Regions from separate parts of the Nocardiopsis rhodophaea genome, predicted to be linked through region 2. Evidence: riboswitches for the same ligand, from Rfam matches in the RefSeq annotation. Region 2 holds a riboswitch; the other holds the start of a gene.

Region 1 (4,411 bases), on a different contig from region 2:
ACCGCACCGCGGTGCGGCGGTGTCCACCAGGAAGAACGCGGCGGGCTCGTCGAAGTCGACGAGCCCGCGCAGTTCGAGGAGCGAGACGAGGGCGACCGGCTCCGGCCGGTGCATCGAGACGACGGATACTGCTCCTCCCCCGGCCGAGGCGAGGCCCGGCATCGGCAGCGTGGACCCGGTCTCGATGTAGACGACCCGCGCGTCCGGAGCGTGTTCGTGCACGGCGCTGCCGATGCCCTCGTCGACCGGGAGCCGGGAGCCGATGTCGACGAACTGCCGGATCCCGGCGTCGGCCGCGAGGTACCCGGCCGCGCGTCGCAGGAAGCCGCGTTTGGCCCGGGTGACTTCGCGCGGCTCGGATGGTGCGGACGGAAGCGCGGGCGCTCCGGGTTTCTCGGACACCGCCGCTGCCCCGTCCCCGCGACGCAGCCGGTGCTCGTCGATGTGGATGACGCGCGGTGGCGGCACATCGATCTCCGGTGCACCTTCGACGATGTGCAGTGCCCGCCGCTCGTCAGTCACGATCGTGCTCTCCGAACCTTCGGCCGGTGCGTGGGCGCGCGGGTCGGAGGTCGCGGATCGTGTCCCTGGACCCCCGGACGCCGTCGCCACTGTCGTTAGCGCACGATGTTACCTCGTGTGAGCTATCTCATTCACCCGTCGAATAGTCCACCACGCGTGCCCCGATCCGCCCTCGATCCAGACCTTCGGCGGGTCTCACCGCGCCGGGCGCGGGTCGGGCAGCGGGGCTACGCGACCGTTGTCATCGCGGTACTCCCAGCGCGGCCCGTGCGCGGCGAGGCCCGCGACGGCTCCGATCAGTCGGTCGACGTGCTCCTCGGTGGTGCCGAGGCCGAGGCTCGCGCGCACCGCCTGCTCATGCCCCTCCGGCAGCAGGTGCCGGGTGAGCAGATGGGCGCAGAACAGCCCGTCCCGCACACCGATCCCGTGCTCGGCCGACAGGGCCGCGGCCACCAGGTCGCTGGACAGCCCGTCGATCACGAAGGACACGATGCCCACCCGCGGGTGGTCGGCGTCCCACAGGGCCAGATCCCGCACGCCGGGAATCGCCGCGAGCCCCGTCCGCAGCCGGTCAAGGAGCGCCTGCTCGCGCGCGTGCAGCGCGTCCTGCCCGGCCGCCGCGAGGGTGTCGCAGGCCGCGGCGAGCGTCACCGCGCCCAGCACGTTGGGGCTGCCCGCTTCGTGGCGCGCGGGCAGGTCGTTCCACCGGACGTCGTCCTCGGTGACATTGCCGGTGGCGCCGCCGCCCGCCAGATAGGGGGTGGCGGCCTGCAGCCAGTCGGTCCGCCCGGCCAGCACACCCGCTCCGAACGGAGCGTAGAGCTTGTGCCCGGAGAAGGCGACGTAATCGGCGCCGGTCGCCGACAGGCTGACCTCCCGGTGCGGGATGAGCTGGGCGGCGTCGACCACGATGCGCGCCCCGGCGCTGTGCGCGACGGCGGTCAGCCGCTCGATCGGCCAGATCTCGCCGGTGACGTTGGACGCGCCGGTCACGCAGAGCAGGCGCGGCCCCTCGGGTGAGGAGCGCAGCGCCTCGCGGGCCGCCTCAACCGCTGCGTCGGCGCTCCGCGGCAACGGCAGGCGGATGACCTGCCCCGCTCTACTCCCCCGGTGTTGCCAGGGCAGCAGGCTCGCGTGGTGTTCGGCGGCGAAAACGACAACGGTGCAATCCTTCGGGACCGAGCGTGCCAGCAGGTTCAGCGCGTCGGTGGTGCCCCGTACGAACACCACGGCGTCGTTGTGGCGGGCGCCCGCGAACCGGGCGACCGAGCGGCGCGCCTGCTCGTAGGCGTCGGTGCTGACCTGGGAGTGGAAGCCCGCGCCCCGGTGCACGCTGGCGTAGTAGGGCAGCGACGCGTCGAGGACCTCGCGCACCGCCGACAGGCACGGGGCGCTGGCGGCGTAGTCGAAGTTCGCGTACGTGACGCGTTCGCCGGTGACGAGCGGGACATGGACGTCGGCGCCCACGATGGAGGTGTCCACCGCGGTGGCGCGGGACGCGCCGGAGGCGGTGGGGGCGGCGGGGATGGTGCGCTCGCCTGCGGCCGGGGCGGCCGTGGGGCGGGTGGACGGGGTTGCGGCGACAGCGGTCATCGTGGCTCCTCCAAGGGCCGTCAGGGACCCCCGGAAAGCACCGCGCAGCGCGTGGTTTCGCAGCGCTGCCGTGGTACGAACCTGCTGGGGTCCGCGCTTGCCTGACACGGTTACGGGATGCGGTCGTGTCTCGACCTGGTCTTCACCCGGGGCACCCCACCGCGGAAGGAGGGTTGCCGGCCAGCAAGCCGGGGCTTGACGCTGGCACTCATGACCTGGGTGGCACTATAGCGCACGGCCGGGTACGCCCGTCCGCCCCCTCCCCCACGTCCGCCTCCCCCCACGAGGACCGCCCCACCTGCGGGCCCGCGCGCCGCCGGCCCATCCTCCCCCGATCTCCCGCCCCCGGACGGTGGCGAGCGTTGACAACGCGGCACACTCATCGGAGATACTGAGGGCGACTGCCCTCCCGCTGAGGACATCGGGTCCGCCCCGACCGTCCTGCCAGGCGAGAGACTCCAGCACCACCGGAGTTTTCGCCTGCCCACCGGAGGGAGTTCCACCGTGAACGACAGCGATCGGCCGCGACGCCTCCTCGACGATCCGCAGATCGTCCTCGTCTCCGGATACGCACGCCTGCCCGACACCGTGGCGAGCCACTCCCAGTACGAACGGCTCGGTGTCGTCCTCGCCGTGCACCTCGCCGACGGCCGGATCGTCGCCGCCGACACCACGCTCCTCACCGACCTCGCCAAGGAGTTTTTCCGCGCACTGGTCGAGGGCCTGTCGGTCACCGACGACATCGCCGAAATCGTCGAACGCGTCCAGACCCGCTACGCCGGACAGTCCGGGGCCGCGCTGACCACGGCGCTGCGCCGCTGCCTGGAGGCCTACCACCAGCTCCGCGAGTCCCGAGCTTCAGCGCCGCAGCAGGAAGGGATGTAAGCCAGCCGTGGACACACCTCACCCACCGTCAGCTCACTCGGCCCAGCCGCTGGCCGGGGTCAGGGTCGCCGATCTCTCCCGGGTCCTGGCCGGGCCGTACGCCACGATGCTCCTGGCCGACATGGGCGCCGAGGTCATCAAGGTCGAGCACCCCGACCTCGGCGACGACACCCGCTCGTGGGGGCCGCCGTGGGCCGGAGGCGAGGCCGCGTACTACCTCTCGGTCAACCGGGGCAAGCGCAGCCTCGCCGTCGATCTCAAGGACGAGGAGGGGCTGGCCGCCGTCCAGGCCCTGTGCGCCCGCGCCGACGTGGTGATCCAGAACTTCCGCCCCGGGGTCATCGAGCGCCTCGGTCTGGACTACGCCACCATCGCGGCCCGCAACCCCGGCGTCGTCTACTGCTCGATCACCGGCTTCGGCCCCGAGCACGAGCCGCAGGGGCGTCCCGGCTTCGATCTCATCGTGCAGGCGGAGAGCGGCCTGATGGCGGCCACCGGCGAGCCCGATGGGCCGCCCAGCAAGGTGGGTGTGGCCATGACCGACGTGCTCACCGGTCTGAACGCGGCGGTGGCGATCCTCGGCGCGCTGCTGCGCGCCCGCACGACCGGTGTGGGCGACCACATCACCGTTTCGCTCATCAATTCGGCACTGTCCAGTCTGGTGAACCTCACCCAGCAGGCCCTGGTGACCGGCGAGGACCCGCCGCGCTACGGCAACGCCCACTCCACGATCGTGCCCTACCAGGCGTTCCCCACGGCCGACGCCGACATCGTGATCGCCGCCGGCAACGACGCGCTGTACCGGAGGCTGTGCGCCGTGCTGAACCGCCCCGATCTGGCCGACGACCCCCGGTACGCCACCAACCCCGGCCGGGTGGCGCACCGCGAGGAGCTGGTCGGCGAGATCAGCGCGACCCTGTGCTCCCGCCCCTCCGAGGAGTGGGTGAAGCTGCTGCTGTCCGCTGGGGTCCCGGTCGGCAAGGTCCGCGGCGTGCTGGACGCGATCCGCAGCGCCGAGGCGGCGGGGGACGACGTCCTGCTGGGCGTCGAGCACCCGGTGGCCGGGCCGATGCAGCAGATCCGTGCCGGTTTCCGGCTGGAGTCGGTGCCGCGGGCCGCGGCGACCGACAGACCCGCCCTCCCGCCCCCGCTTCTCGGCCAGCACTCGGCCGAGGTCCTGCAAGAGCTGGGGGTGCCCGAGGATCGGGTCGACGCCATGATCGAACGCGGCGCGGTACACCAGAACACCGCGGCCGACAGCGGCACCGGCACGCATCGGGGCCAGTGACCGCGGGAACGGAGCACGGGAGCAGAGGACCGCGCTCACACCGTTAGCGCCGCGGCGACCACATCATCACCACCGAGGTTCGGAAAGGACGTCCCCGATGAGCGACCAGCACAAGGCCGCACC
Region 2 (4,411 bases):
CACCCCATTGGCGGTGGCGGTCGCCAGCCCGTCGGCGAAGCGGACGTCCTCGTCGCCCACGTACACGTTGACGAACCGGCGGATCTTGCCGGAGTCGTCGAGAATGCGCGCCTGGATCCCCGGGTAGTTGGCCTCCAGGTCGGCCAGGACCTCGGAGAGGGTGGCGCCCTCCGCCGTCACTTCGGCGGCGTCCTTGGTGTAGGTGCGGAGAATGGTCGGGACGCGAACACTGACGCTCATGGTTGTGGAAACTCCTGATCAGGTGTGATTCGCCGACGGGATCAGCGTGAGACGGCGGGGGACGTGGGCGGGGCCGCCCGGACGGCCGCGCGCGGTTCGGACACGGGAACGGGACGGCGGGGTCAGAGCAGCCCGGCGTCCTTGAACGCGTCCAGGGACGGCTTGATGGTCGCGGTGACGCCGGAGTCCACGGCGTTCAGTGTCTTGAGGCCGTCACCGGTGTTCAGCACGACGGTCTCGGCCCGCGGGTCAAGCGCCCCCTCGGCCACCAGCTTGCGCAGCACACCGGTGGTCACGCCCCCGGCGGTCTCGGCGAAGATGCCCTCGGTGCGGGCCAGCAGCTTGATGGAGTCGACGACCTCGGCGTCGCTCACGTGCACCACGGCCCCGCCGGTGCGCTTGCAGATGTCGAGCACGTAGGGCCCGTCGGCCGGGTTGCCGATCGCCAGCGACTTGGCGATGGTGTCGGGCTTGACCGGCTGGATGACGTCGTGCCCCCGCTCCCAGGCTTGGGCCACCGGGGAGCAGCCGGTGGCCTGCGCGCCGAAGACCTTGTAGGGCCGGTCCTCGACCAGGCCGAGCGCGATGAGCTCGCGGAACCCCTTGTCGATCTTGGTGAGCTGGGATCCCGAGGCGATCGGGATGACGATCTGCTCCGGCAGCCGCCAGCCGAGCTGCTCGGCGATCTCGTAGGCCAGCGTCTTGGAGCCCTCGGCGTAGTAAGGCCGCAGGTTGACGTTGACGAATCCCCAGTCCTCGCCCGCGGTGTCGCCGATGAGCTCCGAGCAGAAGCGGTTGACGTCGTCGTAGTTGCCGTCGATGGCCACGACCTTGCCGCCGTAGACCGCGGCCATGACCACCTTGCCCTCCTCCAGGCCCGCGGGGATGAACACGCAGGATGAGAACCCCGCGCGGGCCGCGGCGGCGCCCACGGCTCCGGCGAGGTTGCCGGTAGAGGAGCAGGACAGGGTGTGGAAGCCGAAGGTGCGCGCCGCCTCGACGGCCATGGCCACCACGCGGTCCTTGAAGGAGTGCGTGGGGTTCGCGGAGTCGTCCTTGACGTGCAGCGACTCTAGTCCCAGTTCGGCGGCTAGGCGGTCGGCGCGGACGAGCGGCGTCAGGCCGGGGTTCATGTTGGGCAGCGAGGCGACGTCGGCCGGGACGGGGAGCAGGCCGGCGTAGCGCCAGATGTTCTTGGGCCCGCGCTCGATGGACTCGCGGGTGACGGCGCCGAAGTCGTAGGCGATCTCCAGCGGGCCGAAACAGAATTCACAGGCGAAGCGCGGGCCGAGGCCGTAGCGCTCTCCACACTCCCGGCAGGACAGTGCGGCGGCGGGGCCGAAGGAGCGAGCGGTGGCGGCGGCTTCGTGTTCAGTGGCGGCAATCGCCATTGCGAGGCGTCTCCCCTCATCTTCCCCAGTGACCGATCTGGCCACGGGCCGGAGTTGGCACCTGCCTCGGCCGCCTCGCGGATTACAGCGAGAAACGCACACCGAGATGGTTGCCGGGGCTTCGCAGGGCCGGTCCCTCCACCCCTCTGGATGAGCAATATGAAGTTGTCACGACGTTGTCGGTGGACCCGGTGGGGATCCGCTGGCAACTGTAACGGACGGGCGCACCGCCTTTCCATGGAGGGTGACCTGGATAACATCAATCAGCTCACATGGTGAGACGACCTGTCCACCGCCACCGAGGCTGGCGTCCCGGACCTGCCACGGCTCCGCGCCCGCGCCATCCGCAGCCCTTGTTCCTTCCCCCTCCACCTCGACTCCCCGCGCCACCCAAGGTGTCGCGCCCCCGCACCCGCCCGACGCCGGTCGGATGCCCCGTGGGAGTATGTGCCGACGACCGACGCCGTTCGCCCTTTCGCCGAATTCGGGCAAGAGCAAACGCGGGTTTGCGCGCCGTCGCGACCGGCGAGACCTAGGGACACCCACGGGCGGTCGTCCTCGCGTACGGCCGTCCGTTGCAAGATGGTCGTGCACCGACAAAAGCTTTCCTATATATGTACATCCACCCGTTTCACTGAGCTTCATCCCGTTTCGTACGATTCGATGGACTCATTCCGTTTACGCCGTTCGCGCGAGAGGTGGTTGATCAGGTGGACAAGGCGCAGATCCTCGTCGCTTCCAACAGGGGGCCGGTGTCCTTCTCGGTCAATGCCGACGGGTCCCTCGACTACCGACGCGGAGGCGGCGGCCTGGTCTCCGGACTGAGCTCCGTCGCAGCCGACACCGACACCCTGTGGGTGTGCGCGGCCCTCTCCGACGCCGACCGCAAGGCCGCGGGCGGCGCCCCCGACGGGCGGCTGGACCGGGCCGGCTTCGACCTCGGCGGAATGCGCGTGCGCATGCTCGACATCCCGCCCGACGTCTTCGCCAACGCCTACACCGCGGTGGCCAACTCCACCCTCTGGTTCGTCCAGCACCTCCTCTACGACACCCCCAACAAGCCCGCCTACGCCACCGGGTTCCGCTCCCAGTGGGACGACTACCGCGCCTACAACTCCGCCTTTGCCGAGGCCCTGCTCACCGGCGCCGCCGACAACGCGCGCGTGGCCGTGCAGGACTATCACCTCGCGCTGGTTCCGCGACTCCTCCGCGGACGCCGCCCCGACCTGCGGATCGCGCACTTCTCACACACCCCGTGGGCGCCGCCCGAGTACTTCCGGATGCTGCCCACCGAGATCGGCCGCGAGCTGCTGGAAGGCATGCTCGGCGCCGACCACCTCGGCTTCCTCAGCCAACGCTGGGCCGACGCCTTCCTGCGCTGCTGCGAGGCGTTCCTGCGCGCCGACGTCGACTGGGCCAAGCGCACCGTCGAGTACGGCGGCCGGGTGATCGAGGTCGCCGTACACCCGCTCGGGGCGGACGCCGAGGGATTGCGCGAGCGCGCCGCGGCCGAAGACGTGGCCGAGCGCCGCGCGGCGCTGCGCGAACGCGTCGGCGACACCAAGCTCATCGTGCGCGTGGACCGCACCGAGCTGTCCAAGAACATCGTCCGCGGCTTGGAGGCCTACCGCGAGCTGCTGACCACCCGCCCGGACTGGCGCGGGCGGGTCACCCACCTCGCCTTCGCCTACCCGAGCCGCGGCGACGTCGCCGAGTACCGGGAGTACACCGAATCGGTGAAGCGCGTCGCCAAGGAGATCAACGCCGAGTTCGGCACCGCCGAGTGGACTCCGCTGATCCTGGAGGTCAACGACGATTACCCGCGTTCACTGGCCTCCTACCAGCTCGCCGACGTGCTGCTGGTGAACCCCATCCGCGACGGCATGAACCTCGTCGCCAAGGAGGGGCCGGTGCTGTCCCACGACGGGTGCGCCCTCGTGCTGTCGACCGAGGCCGGCGCCGCCGACGAGCTGGGGGGCGACGCGGTCCTGGTGAACCCCTTCGACGTGTCCGAGACCGCCGAGGCCCTGCACACCGCGCTCACCATGCCCGAGGAGGAGCGCCGGTCGCGCTGCGAGCGCCTGGTGGAGCGCGCGACCGCCATGTCGCCGCAGCGGTGGTTCGCCGAGCAGCTCAAAGCCCTCGACCACTGACCTGCCCACCAACCGTCGCGCCATCCCCTCCGTTGATCTCGGCGATATCAACGGAGGGGCGCGACATAACACGCTCAGGCCGGGCTCAGGCGCCGCGCTCGGCCATGGCGCGGCCGATGATCGCCTCCACGACCTCGGACTTGGCATCGGCGTAGTCCTGGATCCGCTCCCATTTCCGCTCGCTGAGGCTCCGCTTGACCCGCTGGTACTCGGCACGGTCGGCGGGGTCGGCGCGCAGCCGGTCGCGGAACGCCAGGATGCGGTCGGCCTCGGGGTCGCCGACGGTGTGGACGTGCAGGTTGACGTTGACGTCCGGGCCCTTGAAGCAGCGGTGCTCGTGCCAGTCCGGCTCCCGGACGACCAGCACGTATCCGGCCGCTTCCAGATCCGGCACGTAGGCGTCCTCGTCCGCGGAGTCGGCGACGAGGAGCAGCATGTCGACGCACGGTTTGGCGGCCAGTCCCGGCACCGACGTGGAGCCGGTGTGCTCCAGGCGCAGCACCCGCTCGCCCAAGGCCTCGCGGATCCGCTCGGCCTCGCGTTCGAACAGGTAGGGCCACTTGGGGTCGTAGTCGTCGATCCGGACCTGCCCGTCGACGAGGAGGTTGCGGGAGGCAGGGGCGGTCT

The links. A riboswitch is a leader RNA that binds a small molecule or an ion and turns the genes downstream of it on or off. The one in region 2 is predicted to bind S-adenosylmethionine.
Region 1: linked by a shared signal. The riboswitch ahead of ABD259_RS04230 (aminotransferase class V-fold PLP-dependent enzyme) and the one ahead of thrC (threonine synthase) in region 2 are both predicted to bind S-adenosylmethionine.

The regions. Positions count from the first base shown of each region.
Region 1 covers NZ_BAAAPC010000003.1:126,832-131,242, forward strand. The annotation lists gene ABD259_RS04225 (SAM-dependent methyltransferase) at 1-522, opposite strand, end outside; gene ABD259_RS04230 (aminotransferase class V-fold PLP-dependent enzyme) at 718-2,115, opposite strand; SAM riboswitch class IV at 2,204-2,331, opposite strand; gene ABD259_RS04235 (DUF3870 domain-containing protein) at 2,620-3,000, shown strand; gene ABD259_RS04240 (CaiB/BaiF CoA transferase family protein) at 3,008-4,288, shown strand; gene ABD259_RS04245 (acyl-CoA dehydrogenase family protein) at 4,386-4,411, shown strand, end outside.
Region 2 covers NZ_BAAAPC010000002.1:123,639-128,049, reverse strand. The annotation lists gene ABD259_RS02500 (MoaD/ThiS family protein) at 1-240, opposite strand, end outside; gene thrC (threonine synthase) at 363-1,631, opposite strand; SAM riboswitch class I at 1,645-1,788, opposite strand; gene ABD259_RS02490 (alpha,alpha-trehalose-phosphate synthase (UDP-forming)) at 2,342-3,784, shown strand; gene ABD259_RS02485 (GrpB family protein) at 3,870-4,411, opposite strand, start outside.